Regions from separate parts of the Virgibacillus sp. Bac332 genome, predicted to be linked through region 4. Evidence: predicted binding sites of a transcription regulator. Region 4 holds the regulator's gene; each other region holds the start of a gene.

Region 1 (5,938 bases), 1.0 Mb from region 4:
GGAAACTCCGGTCACAACCGTCATTAACCCGATTGGAATTTTCGTAGAAACTTTCTTCAAATTATTTTCCTCTGCCCCTACTACTTCGATAACACGCTTATCTTTCTTCCTTCTTTTTACTGGTAGCGGGATAAACTTATGACCCGCTAGATATTGACCTGTTAGTGATTGCTTATTTTTCATGACATTTTCCGGCCTATCGCTAGCAACAATTTGCCCTCCATGTTCACCTGCTCCTGGGCCAATATCAATAAGCCAATCCGCTGCTAGCATAGTATCTTCATCATGTTCAACAACGATGAGTGTATTATCTAAGTCACGCATCCGCTTTAAAGTATCAATTAAGCGGTCATTATCACGTTGGTGTAGACCTATCGAAGGTTCATCTAATACGTAGAGCACACCTGTTAGAGCTGAACCAATTTGTGTAGCTAGTCTAATACGCTGTGCTTCTCCTCCTGAAAGTGTTCCGGCAGAACGAGATAGTGTTAAATAATCAAGTCCAACATTATTTAAAAATTCTAATCGATTATCTATTTCTTTTAAAATCATGCTAGCAATCTGTTTTTCTTTTTCCGATAGATCTAATGTATCGAAAAATTTCTTTGCCTCCATAATAGAGAATTCTGTAACTTTACTGATATGCAACCCATTAACCAACACAGCTAATGCGCTTTCCTTTAACCGATAACCTTTACACTTCGGACATTTCTTCTGCGCCATATATTTTTCTAAAGTTTCACGTATATAGTCAGAGGATGTTTCTCGATAGCGCCTACTAACATTGTTTAATACGCCCTCGAAGACAATATGACTATCGCGCACACTGCCAAAATCATTTACATAGTGGAAATGAATCTTTTCCTTCCCGCTACCATAAAGAATTTTATCCATTTTATCTTTGGGGATATCGTTCACAGGCTTATCCATATCAATCTCAAAGTGTTCACAGACACTCTTTAAAAGCTGTGGATAATATTGTGAACTGATTGGCTCCCACGGCGCAATTGCGTGTTCGTTTAATGACTTTTCCCAGTCAGGAATAACTAAATCCATATCTACTTCCAATTTTGTCCCTAAGCCATCACAGGTAGAACAGGCTCCAAAAGGGCTATTGAAAGAAAATAATCTCGGCTCTAATTCATCGATGGAAAAACCACAAATAGGACATGCATGGTTTTCACTGAAGGTCAATTCTTTATCACCAATGATATCAACAATAAGCTTACCTTCCCCTAAAGAGAGGGCCGTTTCTATTGAATCACTTAAACGTCCTTCTATACCAGCTTTTACCACAACTCGATCAACAACTACTTCGATCGAATGCTTCTTGTTTTTTTCTAATTTAATCTCTTCCGTAACTTCACGCATTTCTTTGTCAACACGAATGCGAACATATCCTTCCTGCTTCAACCTTTCAAATACCTTAACGTGTTCACCCTTCCTTCCAGATACGACAGGTGCAAGTAGTTGCATTTTCGTCCGTTCTGGATATTCCATAATTCGATCTACCATTTGTTGGACCGTTTGTGAAGATATTTCAACGCCATGCTTAGGACAAGTAGGATGACCAATACGTGCATATAATAACCGTAAATAGTCATATATTTCTGTTACTGTACCAACTGTAGACCTCGGATTTTTACTTGTAGTTTTTTGATCAATGGATATAGCGGGTGACAATCCGTCAATTGCATCAACATCAGGCTTATCCATTTGTCCAAGAAATTGTCTTGCGTAGGCAGAAAGAGATTCTACATATCGTCGTTGACCTTCTGCATAGATCGTATCAAAAGCTAAAGAGGACTTACCAGAACCAGATAATCCTGTCAAAACAACCAATTTATTTTTGGGAATTTCTACATCCACATTTTTCAAATTATGTGCTCTGGCACCCTGAATTTTAATTGATTTACTTGGCATTAATTTCACCTTCCTGCTTTAAGTTCAAGTATAATATCACGAAGTTCAGCTGCTTTTTCGAAATCCAGTGCTTTCGCAGCGTCCTTCATTTCTTTTTCCATCTGCTCAATGACTTGCTCTTTATCCTCTGATGCTAACTTGCTAATACTTTTCGCTTTTCCATCATATTTAGGTTGGTGGTCCTCTGCAACAACCGTGGCACGAATTACTTCTCGGACATCCTTCTTAATGGTCTTAGGTATAATATTATGCTCTTTATTATATGCCATCTGTTTTTCACGTCTGCGATTTGTTTCATCTATGGCAATTTGCATCGATTTCGTTATTTTATCGGCATACATAATAACCATGCCATTTTCATTACGTGCAGCCCGTCCCATCGTTTGAATTAATGATCGTTCCGAACGTAAGAACCCTTCCTTATCTGCATCTAAAATAGTGACTAAGGATACTTCCGGTATATCAAGACCCTCACGTAATAAGTTTATACCGACAAGAACATCATATTTCCCAACTCTTAAATCTCTAATTACTTCAATTCGTTCCAACGTTTTGATTTCCGAATGTAGATAAGCAACCTTGATTCCCAGTTCCTTCAAATAATCTGTAAGATCCTCCGACATTTTTTTCGTCAACGTTGTTACGAGGACACGCTCATTTTTACTTGTTCGTTTATTGATTTCTCCAATTAAATCATCAATCTGACCATCTATCGGTCGAACATCTACTTTTGGATCTAATAATCCAGTCGGCCTAATGATCTGTTCTGTCATATCAGGTGAATGTTCCTCTTCATAAGGTCCTGGGGTAGCAGATACATAGACCAACTGATTAGTAGCTTTCTCAAATTCTGTAAACTTTAATGGGCGGTTATCCAACGCTGAAGGTAAACGAAATCCATGATCAACCAGTACTTGTTTTCTGGCTTGGTCTCCGTTGTACATTCCTCTAATCTGCGGCAATGTAACATGTGATTCATCAACTACTACTAGAAAGTCATCGGGAAAGAAATCAAGCAACGTATACGGAGTTGCTCCGCTTTCTCGAAGCGTTAGATGTCTAGAATAATTCTCAATTCCAGAGCAAAATCCCATTTCATTCATCATTTCCAAATCATATCGAGTACGTTGCTCTAATCGCTGTGCTTCTAAGAGCTTATCCTGCTCTCGTAATTCCTCTAAACGTTCTGCTAACTCCTGTTCGATATTTTTGATCGCAAGCTTCATTTTTTCTTCTCTTGTTACGAAGTGAGAAGCCGGAAATATAGCAATATGCTCTCGATCACCGATAATTTCTCCAGTCAATGCATCAACTTCCCGAATCCGGTCAATTTCATCTCCAAAGAATTCAACACGAATACAGTGCTCTTCCTTCGATGCAGGTATGACCTCGACAGAATCGCCGCGCACTCGAAATGTACCACGCTGAAAATTTATATCATTCCTTGCATATTGAATGTCAACAAGTTCACGTAGCAGCTGATCACGATCTTTTTCCATTCCTACTCGAATGGAAAGCACCTGACTCTCATATTCTTCTGGAGAACCTAAACCATAAATACATGAAACACTAGCAACGATTAAAACATCATTTCGTTCAAAAAGAGCAGATGTCGCTGAGTGTCGAAGCTTATCAATTTCATCATTAATACTTGCATCTTTTTCAATAAATGTATCTGTAGAAGGAACATAAGCTTCTGGTTGATAATAATCATAATAGCTAACAAAATATTCAACTGCATTATTTGGAAAGAACTCTTTAAATTCACTATATAGTTGTCCAGCTAACGTTTTATTATGTGCAATTACTAATGTGGGACGATTAATTTCTTGTACTACATTTGACACGGTAAATGTTTTCCCCGTACCTGTCGCCCCCAATAATGTTTGATGACGTTGGCCAGCCTTCACTCTCTCAACAATCTCCTTAATTGCTTTAGGCTGATCACCACGTGGTTCGTACTTTGATACAAGATCAAACGTATTTTTCACTAGAACTTCCTCCGATCATCTATGACTACAATTATTTTATCACATTTGCTAGACATTTTAACACAAAAACGAACAAATATTCGACTTTTTTGTTTTTCCATTTGTTTCTAGCATACCCTTATTTGCCAATTTAGAACCAAGTTGGATAAGATTAAATCAATTGCCATCTTGCTGCTATGTTTTCGTAATAGAGATACTTCTTCCTCCTCATGGTAAAATTTTATAAATTCCAAGACTATTAAAAAAACTGAGCAAAATTCGCTCAGTCCTTATCACTACATGCTCAGATTTACGCTTCCTCTAGTAGCTATTATGGAATAATAGCTACTACTTGACCACCACTCCGGCTGCCCACTTCCCTTTCCGTGGGGTTTGTCCTTCAGCTAACTTTTTTAGCAAAACCCGCTCAAAAAAGTGGATCTTTAGGTCAAACATTTCCCACAGGAGTTGAAGTGGCCGGCCTTCGCTATTATCAGGCTCTACAACGCTAGCATGAAGTAACACAGCTGCTTTTATACTCACGGATAGCGATTTTCACTTTACCCATTGTAAAAAAAGTCAACCTATTACTTATGACAAGAATTGTTGCACCTTCTCATAGCAGAGACTAATTACGTAGACTCCTGCGGGAATTGCGCGAGCCGAAAATCCACTTTGCAACGTGTTCTTCTTTGCAAAGTTAGTTGAGGCCGTGCCCACGGAAAGCGAAGTAATTAGTCGGAGCATTGCCAATATACATCAAACATTTCAAAATAACTACTTCGCTTAACGCAGTCATTGCACTGATTTTATACTTTCTTAACTTATAAAAAAGTCAACAGCCTTTATTTGGCTATTGACTTTGATTCATCACTTGTTGAATAAGTGCTCCAATTGATTGCGTCGATAAATTTTGATGATATCGATTTACATTTTCTGTATACCGATTTTTCTTTTGCGTATCCAGAAAAAATTGATTTATTTGTTCCTCCAATGGTTCTTTATTTAAGTCGATAGGATTTACCAATCCAAGCTGTATGAGCTCCTGCAAATTGATTTGTTCCTGACCTGGTAAAGCATGATAAACAAAAATTGGCTTCCGTTTCATCAAGCATTCACTAATTGTTACACCGCCTGGCTTTGTTAAAACAGCGTCAACCTCATTATACAATTTGTTCATCTGCGCTTTAGATTCGATATAAGGGATAGGTGTAATATTTGAATTATTTTGCTTGCTTAACGTTTGATACAATTGTTCGTTCGTTCCACAAAGTACATAGAGATGCATCTTTTTCGGCAAATGCTTATCTGATAATAGTTCATCCATACCACAACTCCCTAAACTTCCGCCTGTAATGAGTAATGCTTGTTTTTTCTCCTTTAAAGAAAATTCCTCTCGAAATACAGGATGAACGGGTATCCCAGTGATAAATATACGCTCTGCTTTCACACCTAATTTAAGTAAGAATTTCTTTACAGAGGCGGTAGGTACGAAATGATAATCAATACCTTTTATCCCCCATAATCGATTCACAAAAAAATCTGTATACGCATTAACCGTAACTGCTTGTAGCTTATTTTCTTGTTTTAGGACACTTACGATACTCGAAGGCAGGGCATGGGTTAAAAAGACAATTTCTGGATTTTCCTCTTTCACAAGTTTGTTTAAAAAAGGGCGGAATAGTAATTCATAATGGCGGTGCCTTTTCCTTTTCGACATATTTCTACAGGCAAGTAATGTATATAGTCGATCATATACGCCTGGAAATCGTTTTATCCAGCTAATATACGTTGAGGTTACTATCTTTTCTAAACTCCCATAACTATAAGATAATAATTCAACTTTGTTCGTTCGCTTGTTATTATTATAATGTAATAAATCCGTTATGAGCGTATCTGCAACATGATGATGGCCACTTGGCATTTGCAGAAAAGGTAGAAATAACGCATCTGATTGTTTAGGTTTATCCATGTTTTTAGCCCCGTCCTTAATTTCAAAAAAACAATATTGTGTTAACCCTCAAGATAGTATTTATCCATTATCT
Region 2 (5,938 bases), 2.0 Mb from region 4:
TTCACATTTACATTCACACGAATATTACTTTGGGAGTAATAATTTTCTCCTTTCTCCCAATCGTCTTTGACCGTATTCCAGAAATCATAATGTCGCCGATACAGCTTGTCACCAATCCCCAGCACATCCACTTTTAAGTCTTTTTGCACCTTGTTGATAGTTCCTTCAACCAGTGCCCGCACCTTTCGCTCTGTTGCCGCTTTCACCTTATTTATATAGCTTTTACTAAATACACTAGTAAGTCCATATCTCTCACCAATATTCCCTTTAACATCAATATTTATATCGACCTGTAAGTTTTCCTTTTTCTTATTTTTAAAGTATATATCTTGTTTAACATCTGTTAGTTCTATGACAACCATATGTCCATTTACCTTGATTTTTATCGGTCCATTTTGTTTCGTATCAGTCAAAAAGCTTAGCCCCATGGTTTCATCATCAGATAAGGAGTATATCATGTGATTGGTATCACCTTGAAATACAGCAGCTCCTTTGTACTTAACGGAATGATCGTTAACAATCTGTAATTCTGGAATCGTGTAGCTGTTTTTACTTAGCAGTAACTCTTGAACTTGTCCTATATGAACTGGCTGTAGTGAGCTTGCATTTTTATAGTTGTTCTCCATCAAAGACTCAATATATAGTGCAGGTACTTTTTCATCTATGGGTAGGATATTTAACGCCTCTTTTGCTTTTCCTTCTACTATGACAAGTCTTATCCCTCTACGCATTTCATGATCGCGAATATGAACATCTAGTATATTTCCAAATAGATGTGGTTCTCTAACGATGTCTTCTGAAACAACTAATACCTTCATATGTTGGAAAAAAGGAGTCTTGCTTGATAATGTCGACATTTCTCGGGTAATCTCAAAAATACTTTCGCCCGTTGCAGTTATATTTTTATATGCTTTTTGCTCACCACTACCTCCCTGTAAAGGAGACCCTAATCCAGAGGGGACAACCATTTGGTTGGTAAGCATTAGTTCAAACGTACCATCTTCTTTTTTTTCAACTAGATCAATCGCTGAACCAACGGTAAAGCCTCGATTCTCAATCTCCACGCGGTCCCAGCATCCCGTTAAAAACAAGCACATACTCAAGCTAATAAAAATATAGAGATAATATTTCTTCATTTGCTTCCCTTCCAATTGTCAATCGCCAAATAGTGATGTATCGAACTGTCGATGATGGTACCTATAATTTTCTCTTATTTGTTTATACTGCAACCTTTTAATTATCCTAATTCATACATTTTAATTCCAATGTTTGGAACAATACTAAAAACACCTTTTGTTTATGGAGGCTTATTATGTCCACTATCGAATTAGTACTAAGGTTAGCTGTTTCCTTTACTATCTTACTTGCATTAACAAGAATTATGGGAAGAAAAGAAATTTCTAAGCTTACCTTCTTTAACTTTGTCTCTGCTATTTCAATCGGTACATTAGCTGCTTCATTTGCAGTTGACCCTACACTCAGTCTATTCCATGGAATATTATCATTACTATGCTGGAGTGCTTTTACCATATTTCTTGGTTTTTTAGATATAAAATCACAACGCGTTCGTTACGTTATTGAAGGGGAACCAATTATTCTTATTCGAAAAGGAGAAATTGTGGAGGATGAGCTTCGGAAAAGTAGATTAGATATTGACGATTTAAACCTTTTATTGAGGAAGAAAAACGTTTTCGCTGTCTCGGATGTCGAATATGCAATATTTGAAACAGATGGCAGTCTATCCGTCATGAAGAAAGAGGCGAAACAATCGTTAACCAAAAAAGATATGAACATTCCTCCAGCCACGAATAGCATTCCACCTACCTCAACGACTGTAATTGCTGACGGAAAGATTAATACAAATAACTTAATTGCCTTAAACCTAAATAAGCATTGGTTAGAAAAGCAACTTCAATTAAGGGGAGTACCTTCCATATCGGATGTCTTTTATGCTGAAATTCAACAAAATGGCGCACTATATATTGCTAGTAAAAAGTAAATTTAATCAATCCAGGCATCAATAATACTTTCTATAGGTAAATATTGGCCTGCCACTTTTATATACCTGTTCTGTCTATCAATACTGACTACTTTCCCTTTAGCTTTATAAAAATCGTGATTCAAAAAATACTTTAAATCGATGGTTAGCTCATTTTTCACTGCCATTTGCAGCTTCAAGTTAATTTCCTCTTGTTTTTGTTCATCTATAATAGGTTTTTGTTTGCGCTCTTGTTCTTGCCATGTTTGCTTCAATAACTCTATATGCTCCGGCATCATCATTGCGGTCCATTTAATACTTCCTCGATCATTTACACTCATTACGCACCCACTCGCTTTCTAACTAATCCTGCTGAAAGAATATTCTTTAGCGTAAATGTTCTCACCTTTTTCCGATAGAAGCAATAAGCCAAAATACTCTTTTCGCGTATTTCTAGAACACGGATATAACGCTCAGTTACATTATTATTGCTATCCAAATAAATAATAATTATTTTTTGCTTACTTTTGACAGAACGATTCAGCAATCCTTTCATAATAAGGTCACCACCAAGAACGTTTGTTCTTATTATATCATAAAAAACGAACATATATACGTATTATTTAGTGACAATTTATCCCAGAATGATGGAAAATAGAAAAAGATTGGTAATTAAAAAAACTAGAGAAGTAGGAGCATAAGACAAGGAGAAATATAAGGATTACGCTGGAAATTCTGGTTTTCTGAACAGTTCCTTAGCGTATGTTTTCGCTTTTCATTGGTACAATCCCTATTATCCGTTGAACCATTTACTATATAGAATTCATCAGAAACATAAATTTTAGATTAATAAGAACAACTCCGATGGAACAGCGTTGTATTATATTCTAAATATAGGTGCCTTTAGCATGAATTAGTTTGAAGGTTTGAAGCACTTAATATTGAATTCTCCATTATTACTGACATTAGGAGCTTATTTGGCTATATTCACACAGTTATTCTTTCCTTTTTTTGTGTTCAATAAATATACTCGCTTATTTAAGCTTACTTGGCTCAATCCTGTTTCATCTAAGTATTATTGTTTTTATGGGTCTAGTTCATTTGGTGCTATTATGATTGTTTTAGACTTGCAATTTATGAGTGATAGAGAATATAGCCATCGCTTTAAGTATATTAAAGATAAAGTTACTAATTTGAAATATATAGGTATTCAAAGAGAGGAGAAGGAAATTTAATGGTGATTCTAGTTTATGATGGAGAATGCAACTTTTGTAGTAACTTTATTAAATTTCTTTTAAAAATAAACAAGAACAAATCGCTAAGGATTACAAGTTTTAATAGCAAATGGTACAATGATTTTAAAATGGAAAACCAAATTAGAGATAACGTGGATAGCATAATATTAATTAATTCTAATAAAATGTATATATACTCAGATGCAATTCTCCACGTAATAGCTCAAGCAAATAAATTATTTTTTCCGATACTTATATTAAAAATAGTACCAAAACCGATAAGAAACTTTTTCTATAAATTAGTTGCTAAATATAGGAAGAGAATAAGTAAACAAATTAAATGTACTTTACCAACTCAAAGTGAAAGAAAATATTTTCTTTAAAGAAAGGATGTCTACATGAGTCGTAAAATAATTATTTTAATTATTATACTGTCTTTGAATATCATTCGGTACTTTTTCGAATACCTCGATGACACTTCAAATATATATTATGGAATAATGTTACTTTTAAATATAATGGCTATTTGCTTTGTTATATTCTCTAAAAACAAAGATATAGCTTAAAATTCTATATAATCAGATTAAAATGGTAAATTATTTAGAATGATACAAGAATAACCCAAAATAGTTCCGAAGCGTATTTTTTGTGCTTTTCGTTGGTACAATCCCTATCAAAAATAAATATCATTCGTATCAAATTCGTATCAAAAATAAGAACACCACTAATAAAAAAGTGGTGTTCTTTTATTTAAACCCTTGCATCTCAAGGTTTATAGGAAAGCTTCCAAGCGGACTTGAACCGCTGACCCCCACCTTACCATGGTGGTGCTCTACCGACTGAGCTATGGAAGCATAAAATGGCTCCACAGGTAGGATTCGAACCTACGACCGATCGGTTAACAGCCGATAGCTCTACCACTGAGCTACTGTGGAATAGGATAGATCAATAATTAAGCTAGGTACACAGTATTACCTTTTATCATACCATAAAAAATATACATGTAAATATAGTAATAGTATTACTTATAAATAAGTATAAAAAAATGCCTGGCGGCGTCCTACTCTTGCAGGGGCAAAGCCCCAACTACCATCGGCGCTGGAGAGCTTAACTTCTGTGTTCGGCATGGGAACAGGTGTGACCTCTCCGCCATTGCTACCAGACATTTCTTAATTCGATAAATCAACATCTGCTCGGAACCATTCCTTGCTTGATGCTTTCTCATATCTATAGGCGGATACATTACTTATTCATTTGTACCCTAAAAACTAAATAAGAGATCATTCAACGACAACCAAAAGAAGTTAGTTAAGTCCTCGATCGATTAGTATCCGTCAGCTCCACGTGTCACCACGCTTCCACCTCGAACCTATCAACCTCATCATCTCTGAGGGATCTTACTCACTTGAAGTGATGGGAAGTCTCATCTTGAGGGGGGCTTCATGCTTAGATGCTTTCAGCACTTATCCCTGCCACACGTAGCTACCCAGCTATGCTCCTGGCGGAACAACTGGCACACCAGCGGTGTGTCCATCCCGGTCCTCTCGTACTAAGGACAGCTCCTCTCAAACTTCCAACGCCCACGACGGATAGGGACCGAACTGTCTCACGACGTTCTGAACCCAGCTCGCGTACCGCTTTAATGGGCGAACAGCCCAACCCTTGGGACCGACTACAGCCCCAGGATGCGATGAGCCGACATCGAGGTGCCAAACCTCCCCGTCGATGTGAACTCTTGGGGGAGATAAGCCTGTTATCCCCGGGGTAGCTTTTATCCGTTGAGCGATGGCCCTTCCATGCGGAACCACCGGATCACTAAGCCCGACTTTCGTCCCTGCTCGACTTGTAGGTCTCGCAGTCAAGCTCCCTTCTGCCTTTACACTCTGCGAATGATTTCCAACCATTCTGAGGGAACCTTTGGGCGCCTCCGTTACCTTTTGGGAGGCGACCGCCCCAGTCAAACTGCCCGCCTGACACTGTCTCCGAACCGGATCACGGTCCTGGGTTAGAAGGTTCGTACAGCCAGGGTGGTATCCCACGGATGCCTCCACGTAAGCTAGCGCTCACGCTTCGATGGCTCCCACCTATCCTGTACAAGCTGTACCAACATTCAATATCAGGCTACAGTAAAGCTCCACGGGGTCTTTCCGTCCTGTCGCGGGTAATGTGCATCTTCACACATAGTATAATTTCACCGGGTCTCTCGTTGAGACAGTGCCCAAGTCGTTGCACCTTTCGTGCGGGTCGGAACTTACCCGACAAGGAATTTCGCTACCTTAGGACCGTTATAGTTACGGCCGCCGTTTACTGGGGCTTCGGTTCTACGCTTCGCACAAAAGTGCTAACGCTTCCCCTTAACCTTCCAGCACCGGGCAGGTGTCAGCCCCTATACTTCGCCTTTCGGCTTCGCAGAGACCTGTGTTTTTGCTAAACAGTCGCTTGGGCCTATTCACTGCGGCTCCTCGGCAGAGGAGCACCCCTTCTCCCGAAGTTACGGGGTCATTTTGCCGAGTTCCTTAACGAGAGTTCTCCCGCTCACCTTAGGATTCTCTCCTCGCCTACCTGTGTCGGTTTGCGGTACGGGCACCTATGAACTCACTAGAGGCTTTTCTTGGCAGTGTGAAATCAGGAACTTCGGTACTCTATTTCCCTCCCCGTTACAGCTTGAAATCGTCGAACGGATTTGCCTATTCGACTTCCTCACTGCTTGGGCGCACACATCCAT
Region 3 (5,938 bases), 140 kb from region 4:
ATCGTAACGAAAAAACCATTTAACTGACTTCTTCCCTTTTTTGTAATTTCAAAACGTACAGGCATGGAAGTTAAAAACCGTTGGATCACCGCTTCTTTCTCTACGCCTAATATTCCATCATACGGGCCCGTCATCCCTACATCGGATATATATGCAGTACCACCAGGCAATATGCGTTCATCAGCGGTTTGTGTATGCGTATGAGTACCAACGACTGCACTAGCACGACCGTCTACATACCATCCTAATGCCTGTTTTTCACTAGTTGCTTCGCCATGAAAATCTATAAAAATTATATTTGTTCGTTTTTTAGCTTCCTCTATTAATTGATCTGCTTTAGTAAACGGATCATCACTAGGTGGAAGGAATGTCCTTCCTTGTAAATTCATAACAGCGACTTCAATTCCATTAATATTTACATAAATAATTCCTTTTCCAGGATTATTTTCCGGAAAGTTCGCTGGACGGATCATATTCTTAGCATCGTCTATAAAATCATATATTTCCCGCTTATCCCATGTATGGTTTCCCATTGTAACAACTTGGGCTCCCCACTCCAGAAATTGTTTATAAATTTTTTCAGTTATTCCTTTACCTGATGCAGCATTTTCCCCATTAACAATAGTAAGATTTGGTCGATATTTCTCTTTTAACTTAGGCAAATATTCCTGTACCATATTTCTACCTGGAGAGCCAACGATATCTCCAATAAATAAAATTTTCATTAATCTTATCATCCTATCCTTTTGATTACTTTAAGTCTTTCATACCGTGTTTATCTTGTCAAAATTTCTAATCATTATGTAAGGAAAAATATGCAGTCATCCTTAAAATACGCAAAATAAAAAGCGGTCTATGACCACTTTTTATTTTGCATATTCAACAGCTCTCGTTTCCCTGATTACCGTTACTTTAATATGACCTGGGTAATCAAGTTCTCCTTCAATTCGCTTGCGGATGTCCCGTGCGATTCGAACGGATTCTACATCATCGATTTCATCAGGCTTTACCATAATGCGAATTTCTCTTCCCGCCTGAATAGCAAATGATTTTTCCACTCCAGTGAACGATTCAGAAATTTCTTCTAATTTCTCTAATCGCTTAATATAATTTTCCAACGTTTCACTTCTAGCACCAGGTCTTGCTGCAGATAGTGCGTCCGCTGCAGCAACCAATACTGAGATAATGGAAGTAGGCTCTTCATCGCCATGGTGAGAAGCTATCGAATTAATGACAACCTCATGTTCCTTATATTTCATTGCAAGTTCTTTACCAATTTCGACGTGACTTCCTTCCACTTCATGATCTATTGCTTTACCAATATCATGGAGTAGTCCCGCTCTTCTTGCCAATGTTTCATCTTCACCTAGTTCAGCAGCAAGCAATCCAGAAAGGTATGCAACCTCAGTTGAATGCTTCAATACATTTTGTCCATAGCTTGTACGATATTTTAATCTACCAAGAATCTTTATTAAGTCTGGATGTAAGCCATGTACACCTACTTCAAACGTTGTTTCTTCACCAATCTCACGTATATATTCATCTACGTCGCGTCTCGCCTTATCTACCATTTCCTCTATTCGTGCTGGATGTATTCTTCCATCTTGTACGAGTTTTTCTAAAGCGAGGCGAGCTGTTTCTCTTCTAATCGGATCAAATCCAGATAAAATTACTGCTTCTGGAGTATCATCAATAATTAAATCAATACCTGTCAGCGTTTCTAGCGTACGAATATTCCGCCCTTCACGACCAATAATTCGTCCTTTCATTTCATCATTAGGAAGGTTAACAACTGAGACGGTTGTTTCAGCAACGTGGTCAGCAGCACAGCGTTGTAAAGCTAACGATAGGATGCTTTTGGCTTTTTTATCTGCTTCTTCTTTTGCGCGATTCTCAGCCTCTTTTATTAATAATGCTGATTCATGCGCAACTTCTTGTTCGATTCTTTCAAGAATAATTTGTCTAGCCTGGTCTGTTGTATATCCTGAAATGCGTTCAAGCTCGGTTTGCTGCTCTTGTAATGTAGCTTCCACTTTGCTTTCCATTTCTTCAATTTGTTGTTGTTTTTCTGTTAACGACTGTTCTTTCCTCTCTAACATAAGCTCACGCTTGTCTAGTGTTTCACTTTTTCTGTCCAGATTTTCTTCTTTTTGCATCAGACGATTTTCTTGCTTTTGTACTTCGTTACGTCGTTCACGAAGTTCATCTTCGGTCTGTTGGCGAAGTTTATGATTTTCATCCTTCGCTTCAAGAAGCGCCTCTTTTTTGGAGGCATCTGCATTCCGATGTGCCTCATCAACGATTTGTTTAGCTAATGTTTCAGCACTAGAAATTTTAGCTTCAGCAATAGATTTACGAATCAGATAACCAACAACAATACCGACGATTAGGATTCCAAGCAAAATGGAGATGAGTAAAAGACTGTCCATGATTTCACCTCCTATTGCTATAAAGTTGTACAATTAAATTATTGTCGGCATGTAGCATTTTCAATGCGTGAAAACAATAAAATATATCATTGAAATGATAAATCTATACAGTATTAATTTTAATTGTGTAGAATGCGAATGTCAAGGAAACGTCACAAGTTGTCGCGATTACTTGTGTAAATAATGGAAATATACTTACTTTAGTTAAGAGATAGTAATATTTTTGTTAATAAGTGCTTTAGACAAACATAACTTCTCACTCAAAATACAAACAATTATTTTATCACTATGGGAATATAATCATCGCAACCTGAAATATATCCGTTTCCGCGGGAGTCTCGCTTATTTTAGGTGCTAAATTATTAATTCTAATCAAAAAAACGAACTATAATCAACTTTAACTAATTATAGCTCGTTTTGATTGTTTCTTATTTACTTTTATCCCAGACTTTTTAATTATTGACTAGACATCTAAACTTTCCTGACCGGCTTCTTCTACTTCTTCCTTTGGCTGATCATCAAGATTATAATGACTGCGAATAGCCTCATGAATTTCCGTCATCACATTCGTATTTTCTTTTAGGAACTGCTTCGCATTCTCTCGACCTTGACCAAGTCTTTCTTCATTATAAGAATACCAAGCACCGCTCTTAAGGACAATATCCAAATCTGATCCAATATCCAATATTTCTCCTTCTTTGGATATACCTTCTCCATACATAATATCTACTTCGGCTTGTTTAAATGGCGGTGCTACTTTATTTTTCACTACCTTAATTCTTGCCTTATTTCCTACCATATCATTGCCTTGTTTTAATGACTCTGCACGACGTACTTCTAATCTAACAGAGGAGTAGAATTTAAGTGCTCTTCCACCAGGTGTTGTTTCAGGATTACCAAACATGACGCCGACCTTTTCACGGATTTGGTTAATAAAAATGGCTGTTGTTTTTGATTTATTAATTGCACCAGAAAGCTTCCTTAAAGCCTGTGACATTAAACGAGCCTGAAGACCAACATGAGAGTCTCCCATTTCACCTTCTATTTCGGCTTTAGGAACTAACGCTGCAACAGAATCGACTACAATAATATCAACGGCACCACTACGAACTAACGCTTCGGCGATTTCTAATGCTTGCTCTCCTGTATCAGGCTGTGAAAGGAGTAATTCTTCAATATTCACTCCTAAAGCACGGGCATAAGTAGGGTCTAATGCGTGTTCTGCATCGATAAACGCAGCTTGTCCACCTTGACGCTGTGCTTCGGCAATAGCATGCAAAGCTACAGTTGTTTTACCAGAGGATTCTGGACCATAAATTTCAACTACTCTCCCTCTCGGATAACCTCCAATACCTAAGGCAACATCTAATGCTAGTGAACCACTCGGTATGGTAGCAATTTTTTGTTCAGCTTGTTCTCCAAGTTTCATAATGGAACCTTTACCGAATTGTTTCTCTATTTGTCTTAACGCCATATCTAAAGCTTGTTTTCTATCACTCAAAGCGTCGTCCTCCTTTAATAATCTACTTACATCATACATGGTTTTCGACCTTTTGCCAAGCAAAAAACGAATAAACGTTCCCTTTTTTAGAGGGGAATAACAAAAGGAAAAAGAATTATAGAATAGATTTCCGCGTAACTATGTAATTATCCATTCAATTATTCTGCTAACTTTATCATTTTAAATGATTGTACAAAAGCTCTAAACCTTTCTGAACAGTTCTTCTTCTTATCGTATCTCGATCTCCTTGAAATTGACATTTCTCTCTTATCGTATGTCCAGCTTGATCATATATAGCAATATATACTGTACCAACAGACTTTCCTTCTGTTTCTGAAGGTCCAGCAACTCCAGTAAACCCAATACCGATGGATGCATTGAGTTTCGTTGCTGCGTTTTTTGCCATTGCTAAAGCACATTCCTTACTAATAGCACCATATTCCTCAATCACCTGAGGTGGTACGCCTAAAACATTTTGTTTTACCTCGTTATTATATGAAACAATGCCTCCACGAAACACGTCAGAAACACCAGGAACAGATGAAAGCTTTCCGGAGAATAGTCCTCCTGTTAGACTTTCAGCAGTTGCTAGTTGTTTGCTATCTTTCCTTAGCAGTTCTACAATTTCCCCTTCTAGCGTGGCTTGATTGACTCCATAAAAATAGTGACCTACTAAATTTAAAATTTTTGATTTGGTTTTATCTAGTAATTCATCTACTTGTTGCTCTGATTCTCCATTAGCTGTTAACCGAATCACGATCCCATCATCCTGGGCTAACGGTGCAATAGTCGGATTTGTCTGGGCTTGAATCATGTCCCGCAGTTCATGTTCTAGCTTGGACTCACCTATTCCTATAAATTTTAATACGACAGATTTTATGATTTCATGCTGACTAACCATTTGCTGAATCGTTGGGAATACATGCTCGATAGCAAGTGATTTCATTTCCCTGGGAACACCAGGTAAAAATATCCATTTCCGACCTTCAAATGTTACCATCATCCCTGGAGCCATCCCTACACTGTTTTTCCAAACATCTGCTGTTTCAAAAACACGAGCCTGCTTTCGATTATTCGGGGTCATCTCAACGTCTTGCTTATGAAAATATGCTTGTATTTTATCCATGGAAGGCTTGTGTTCCACCATCGATAAATTCGATAATGCTTGAAAAGCCTCTCTTGTTAAGTCATCTTCTGTTGGCCCTAACCCACCAGTTACTAAAATAATATCGGATCGCAGATGTGCTTGTCTAAATGCCTCTTCGACGCGGCGTAGATTATCACCGACGACAACATGGTTATATATGTTAACTCCATACTGAGCAAGTTGCTGCGATAGCCATTGCGCATTCGTATTTGCAATCTGACCGAGCAGTAATTCTGTTCCTACAGCAATAATCTCAGCTTTCACTTTTTTGGTCATTTTGAATCCCTCATTACATGCCAGTTTTTCATGAAATAATCAACCCCAGATAAAATAGTAAAGAACAGGCTAATATACAGCATCCATTGTCCAAATGGAAATCCTATATAGGCAAACGGAAAATTATGCAGTAGTAATACTGCTATAGCAATCATCTGCGTTGCCGTTTTCAATTTACCCATACTCCCAGCTGCTAAAACAATTCCTTCACCAGCAGCAACAAGTCTAAGACCTGTGACTGCAAATTCTCTACTGATAATAATGATAACTACCCATGCTGGAGCTACCCCCATTTCTACCAGTATGATTAATGCTGCTGAAACAAGTAACTTATCTGCAAGCGGATCTAAAAACTTACCTAAATTTGTTACCAAATTGTATTTTCTTGCATAGTGGCCGTCAATCCAATCAGTAGCGGCGGCGACAATAAATAATAATCCAGCAACAAAATGAGTCAGAGGTAATTGAGCTTCACCAATGTCCCACGATCCCCAATCAAATGGCACACTCATTAAAATAATAAAAACTGGTATTAAAAGTATTCGAGATAACGTTATTTTATTTGGTACATTCATTTATACATCC
Region 4 (5,938 bases):
GTCTTCTAAACCAGAAAATGACGATGCCTAGAACTAAAAAAAATATCATATATTCAGCAATGAACGTCATAATTGGATTTAGTATGGAAAACTCCTTACCTAGATTATTCACCATTCGAAACAAGTCAATATTCATTTGATTAAGATTCATAAAACTTTCCTCCTTAGGGTTCTGAGGAAAGTATAGTTATTTTATTTACAATATGGTATTTATTTTCCTTACATCATTCTTACAATCTTGCAAGAATAGAGTCGACGAATTGAAAAGGGGATTTGAAGAGAGCTTATTTACTTTATATATTACTATGAGCATTTTTTAATTAATCAAGTTCATTTGACTATACATAAATGGTAATAAATTACACAAGCTATGTTTATAACGGAGGGATAATAGTGACAGTTAACGAAGGATTACAACAAACAGAAAATGCTTATAATCAATTAGTTGAAGTGAATCGCTTAATGGTAGATGCTGTATTTAACGCATTTTTGTTTTCATGGCAATGGTGGCTAGGTATTGGATTATTTATCATACCTTGGCTCATTTGGTTCTTGTTTAGGAATAAGAAAAGTACAGGGCGGCTTTTAATCGGGGGATTTATCACCATCATTCTTTCATTGTTAATTGACCTTATTGCTTTATCATATGGTTTATGGTCTTATCCTATGAAATTCTCTCCAATATCACCTTTATTATTTCTTCCATATCACTTGGCAATGGCTCCCGTTGCAGTCATGTTTGTTCTACAAATTAAGCCAAACTGGAATCCGTTATTAAAAGGTAGTATTTTTGCTGCAATCGCCGCATTTGGAGGAATGAATTTATTTAATGCAATTGATTTTTATAATCCAAAGGGTTGGTCAACATTCTATGACTTTTTTATCTACTTATTTTTAATTATGATAGCGTATCTTTTTTATAATATGGATAGCTATAAAAAAATAACCGATAAATAATATAAGGATTCAAATTGAGTTTATGAAATATGTATTGTAGAGTTAGTCAAAGATTTAGCGATGAAATCAAGAAGAAAGTCTTCTTAATTTCATCGCTTATTTAACTTTGGCCTGATAAAGTCATCTACATTTTTCATTTTTCGTTTCTCTCGATTTGTTAATTTATCTAGTCTACTAACCGCCTCTTCAAATTCTTCATTGGATATTTGCTTAGAAGCTAATAGTGTACATAGCATAGCATAGGCGATCGGTTTGGTGTCGACATGCACATTTACATCGACATCTGAATTACCGCTATGTTTAACAGCGGATTTATTTGTAATGTGTTGATCTGGAAAACCGTCGTCATATGGTTTTAACGAAAATAGATTAGGTCTCTCCATTAAAAATCACTCACCTTTTAAAGGATAAGTGGGATACATAAGAATATATCCCACTATATTTTTTCTTTTTCTTCTTCTTTCTCCTTGAATCAGCATCAGAGCTGACATCTACATAGGATTCCCACTATTAGAGATTTTTGCAAAGGTACATTTCGATTCCTCGATTTTAGATCGTTGTCATTATCATTTATAATAACGTCACCACCGAAGTCATCGCCGTTTGCGTCTGTCACACCTGCTACATCATCATTTCTTCCACCACATCTACTATTTTTCCACATATTATTTCCTTCTTTTCATTGATATAATGCTAATATATTCAATGTTCATATATTTGAGATGGCTTGTGTCTTATGATAAACGTTTTATTTTGTCTGATAGCCAATTAAATGCGGTAACAATCATGTTTATGAAGGAAAAAATATGCCTTCTACTCAGAAGGCTATGTATAATAGTCTTGATTTTATGGATAAAAGAGCAATGGATTAAACTGATTAGTACTACCATAGAGGAGTAATTCAAAGACCGTTACCATTTGGTAATTCAATCTTTGAAAATAAGCCAATATGTCCTCTAATGATTCAACTGTTTGACTACGATTTCCACCAGAGTCATCCAGTAAAATAATATCCCCAGGTGTCACATTTGACTTCACATGATTGGCAATTTTTTAGCCCCTGGTCTTCTCCGGTCTTAGGGCGATTCGTGAAATCACCTCGTTTCTGGGTGCAGGAGCTAGACATGGCTCACGCCCATCTTTATCCACATAGACAAATTTTATTTCCTAGACTATAAAAAAACTGCCAATTGGCAGTTTTTAATGGATGTTTCTATATAGACCGATAACCTTACCTAGAATCGTTACGTTATCGTAAATAAGTGGTTCCATTGTTGAATTTTCAGGCTGTAAACGAATATGATCCTTTTCTTTAAAGAAACGTTTAACCGTTGCCTCATTTTCATCTGTCATCGCTACAACGATATCACTGTTGATAGCAGTGTTCTGTTGCTTTACTATTACCATGTCTCCATCCAAAATACCGGCTTCTATCATACTTTCACCTTCAATGACAAGTACAAATAAGTTATCATCTGGACTCGCACTATTGGATGGCAATGGAATAAATTCCTCAATATTCTCTACTGCTGTTATTGGAAGACCGGCAGTAACTTTTCCAATGACTGGTGCATAGCGCGCTTCATTTCTAGGTATATTATTATCTTGAGAAAGATCTAATACCTCTATAGCTCTAGGCTTAGTAGGATCTCTGCGAATAAAACCCTTACTTTCTAGCCTGGAAAGATGACCATGAACAGTTGAACTAGATGCTAGTCCAACGGCTTCGGCAATTTCACGTACAGAAGGTGGGTATCCTTTTTTTGTTACTTCATCTTTAATGTAGTCAAGTATCATTTGCTGCCTTTTCGATAGTTTAGTCATGTATTGATCACCTCGCACATAGGATTAATTATAACTAGTTTACCATCGGGTTGTTGGAAATGCAAACGTTCGTTCGAAAAACACCTTGACAAGATCGTATGTTCGTGTAATACTTAAAACAACAAGCGAACAAAAGTTCCTATACTGATAAGGAGGCCTGTTTCAATGTTCCAAAAAATAACAAAAACAGACGCATTCTACCTCATTGCTTTTGCACTAACGCTCGGATTCTTATATTATTCTATTATCACTAGTTAATTATTTTCATAGGGAGATAGTATGTTGAGGGCAATTATTTATTGCAGAGTTAGTACAGATAAGGAAACACAGGAAACGTCACTTGCAAGACAAAAGCATGAATTAATGGAATTAGCAACAAACAATCATTTAACGGTTAGTTGTTGCATCCAAGAACAAGAGAGTGGCTATAAGATTGATAGAGATGGCATTTTTCAGTTGCTTGATCTGTTTTCTGATGGAGAGGCAGACTGTTTACTCATTCAGGACGAAACTCGTCTAGGTAGAGGTAATACAAAAATAGCGCTGTTCCATCAACTACATAAATTAAACATACCCATCTATACTTCTTACCATGATGGTAAGTTAGAACTATCTGAAGCAGATTCCATGGTTCTTCAAATTGTTGGCATTGTGGAAGAATATCAGCGAAAAATACATAATGCTAAAATAAAAAGAGGTATTCAAAGAGCTATTAAAAACGGCTATAATCCTAGTAACAATTTATCCAATCAAGATAAGGCACCTGGTCGTGAGCGAAAGACTTTTCCTATTGAAGAAGTGGTACGTCTGCGGGAAAACAATCTGACATTCGAAGAGATTGCCACTACATTAAATGGATTAGGTTATTCCGTTTCGAAGGCTACGGTCCATAGAAGGTATCAGGAATTTCAAAATACTTGAATATATGATATGGTAGAGGTAAGATAAAAAGGCAAGAACACTAATTATGTTCTTGCCTTTTCTATTTTCGTACAACTACAATTTCAAAACTTTCTATATGAAACTGGAGGTTATTAGATGCTATCTAAAGATAAAATAGAACGTATAAATGTATTAGCAAAAAAAGCAAAAGAAGAAGGTCTATCTGCAGTTGAAAAGAAGGAGCAAGAAAAGTTACGTCAAGAGTACTTGCAAAACGTTCGAAGCTCATTTAAAAATCAATTTAAATCGATGACAGTTGTTGACCCAAATGGCAATGATGTAACACCACAAAAGGTAAAGGACATGCAAAATCAAGAAAAAGATAAAGAGTAAGTGTCATGGTACTTGACACACACATTGTTTTGCTTGTGGCAAACTATGTTTCGTTATAGAATAAAAAGAGTATACAAAAGCTTGGAATAGTGGAAGGAGTAATCTTATGTCGAATATGGAACAACAATCAATTAATACCATTCGTACGTTATCCATTGATGCCATTGAACATGCAAATTCTGGACATCCAGGATTACCAATGGGAGCTGCACCGATGGCATATACATTATGGACTGACTTTATGAATCATAATCCTAAACATTCAACATGGTTTAATCGTGATCGCTTTGTACTATCGGCAGGGCATGGGTCAATGCTGCTTTATAGTTTACTACATTTATCAGGATACAATGTAACCATTGAGGACTTGAAATCATTCCGTCAATGGGGTTCTAAGACACCTGGACATCCAGAAGTTCATCATACAGATGGTGTAGAAGCCACCACAGGACCGCTCGGACAAGGTATCGCTATGTCTGTTGGAATGGCAATGGCAGAAGCTCATCTTGCTGCAAAATTTAATACGGAAGATATAAATATTGTCGACCATTATACGTATGCCATTGTAAGTGATGGAGACTTAATGGAAGGAATTTCACACGAAGCCGCTTCACTTGCTGGTCATTTAGGCTTAGGTAAACTAATTGCTTTATACGATTCGAATGATATATCACTTGATGGTGATCTAAATCGTTCATTCTCTGACAACACAGAACAACGCTTCAAGGCTTATGGATGGCAAGTGTTAACTGTTGAGGATGGCAATGATGTAAACGCAATTCGAAATGCTATTAAAGCTGCGCAAACGAATAGTGAGCAACCTACACTAATTGAGATAAAAACAGTAATTGGATATGGGTCACCCAACAAATCAGCATCTGCTGCTTCCCATGGGGCTCCTCTCGGCACAGATGAAGTAAAATTAACAAAAGAATTCTATAATTGGGGACATGATGATTTTCATGTACCACAGGAAGTATACGCAGATTTTAACGAAAAAATTGTTAAGCATGGTGCTGAAGTAGAAGATAATTGGAATCAACTACTAGAAGTATATAAAGAAAGATATCCTAAATTAGCAAGCGAATTTGAACTCGCTTTAAATGGTGAATTACCTGTCGATTGGGAAAAAGACCTTCCAGTATTTGAGCCTGATAAGGATACACTAGCTACAAGAGCTTCCTCAGGTAAAGTACTGAATGCAATTGCAAAAGCTGTACCGAACTTCTTTGGTGGAAGTGCGGATCTAGCTGGCTCGAATAAAACTACAATAAATGATGAAGATGATTTTTCACGCACCAATTATGCCGGGAGAAATATATGGTTTGGCGTAAGAGAACATGCAATGGGAGCAGCATTGAATGGTATGGCATTACATGGTGGATTAAATGTGTATGCTGGAACATTTTTTGTATTTAGTGATTACTTGCGTCCGGCAGTTCGTCTATCTTCTATTATGAATACACCGGTAACGTATGTTTTCACGCATGATTCGATTGCTGTTGGTGAAGATGGGCCAACTCATGAACCGATCGAACAATTAGCTTCATTACGCGCAATGCCTGGATTATCACTTATTCGTCCAGCTGATGGAAATGAAACACAAGCTGCTTGGCGCTTGGCTCTGGAATCGACAGATACACCTACAGCACTTGTTCTTACGAGACAAAATCTACCGACATTATCTGGTACAAAAGAGCATGCTTACGAGGGTGTGAAAAAAGGTGCTTATGTTGTAAGTGATGCGGAGAAGGCAACACCTGATGCCTTGCTATTAGCAACTGGATCTGAAGTTCAATTGGCAATTCAAGCACAAGCTGAACTGAAAGAGAAGGGGATCGATGTCCGGGTTATCAGCATGCCGTCATGGGATCGTTTTAAT

Evidence for each region. The regulator LexA, encoded in region 4, represses DNA repair genes until DNA is damaged. The targets are predictions, from matches to a motif close to CGAACATATGTTCG.
Region 1: a site for LexA is predicted at 3,984-3,997, ahead of uvrB (excinuclease ABC subunit UvrB). Genes of this name have one in related genera too.
Region 2: a site for LexA is predicted at 2,582-2,595, ahead of D9782_RS06095 (WYL domain-containing protein). Genes of this name have one in related genera too.
Region 3: a site for LexA is predicted at 3,998-4,011, ahead of recA (recombinase RecA). Genes of this name have one in related genera too.

What each region holds. Positions count from the first base shown of each region.
Region 1 covers NZ_CP033046.1:4,310,937-4,316,874, forward strand. The annotation lists gene uvrA (excinuclease ABC subunit UvrA) at 1-1,923, opposite strand, end outside; gene uvrB (excinuclease ABC subunit UvrB) at 1,929-3,914, opposite strand; gene D9782_RS21170 (hypothetical protein) at 4,242-4,436, opposite strand; gene D9782_RS21175 (MGDG synthase family glycosyltransferase) at 4,747-5,865, opposite strand; gene D9782_RS21180 (YkoP family protein) at 5,907-5,938, opposite strand, start outside.
Region 2 covers NZ_CP033046.1:1,266,252-1,272,189, reverse strand. The annotation lists gene D9782_RS06110 (Ger(x)C family spore germination protein) at 1-1,136, opposite strand, end outside; gene D9782_RS06105 (DUF421 domain-containing protein) at 1,313-1,999, shown strand; gene D9782_RS06100 (YolD-like family protein) at 2,002-2,319, opposite strand; gene D9782_RS06095 (WYL domain-containing protein) at 2,319-2,534, opposite strand; gene D9782_RS06090 (hypothetical protein) at 2,956-3,213, shown strand; gene D9782_RS23940 (thiol-disulfide oxidoreductase DCC family protein) at 3,213-3,596, shown strand; tRNA gene D9782_RS06080 (tRNA-Thr) at 3,995-4,067, opposite strand; tRNA gene D9782_RS06075 (tRNA-Asn) at 4,074-4,148, opposite strand; rRNA gene rrf (5S ribosomal RNA) at 4,261-4,376, opposite strand; rRNA gene D9782_RS06065 (23S ribosomal RNA) at 4,518-5,938, opposite strand, start outside.
Region 3 covers NZ_CP033046.1:3,401,619-3,407,556, forward strand. The annotation lists gene D9782_RS16265 (TIGR00282 family metallophosphoesterase) at 1-725, opposite strand, end outside; gene rny (ribonuclease Y) at 867-2,429, opposite strand; gene recA (recombinase RecA) at 2,893-3,930, opposite strand; gene D9782_RS16280 (competence/damage-inducible protein A) at 4,106-5,353, opposite strand; gene pgsA (CDP-diacylglycerol--glycerol-3-phosphate 3-phosphatidyltransferase) at 5,350-5,928, opposite strand.
Region 4 covers NZ_CP033046.1:3,261,623-3,267,560, reverse strand. The annotation lists gene D9782_RS15635 (undecaprenyl-diphosphatase) at 1-151, opposite strand, end outside; gene D9782_RS15630 (CBO0543 family protein) at 394-957, shown strand; gene D9782_RS15625 (hypothetical protein) at 1,047-1,340, opposite strand; gene D9782_RS15620 (hypothetical protein) at 1,436-1,621, opposite strand; gene D9782_RS15615 (polysaccharide deacetylase family protein) at 1,804-1,995, opposite strand; gene lexA (transcriptional repressor LexA) at 2,158-2,781, opposite strand; gene D9782_RS15605 (YneB family resolvase-like protein) at 3,064-3,702, shown strand; gene D9782_RS15600 (DUF896 domain-containing protein) at 3,820-4,056, shown strand; gene tkt (transketolase) at 4,163-5,938, shown strand, end outside.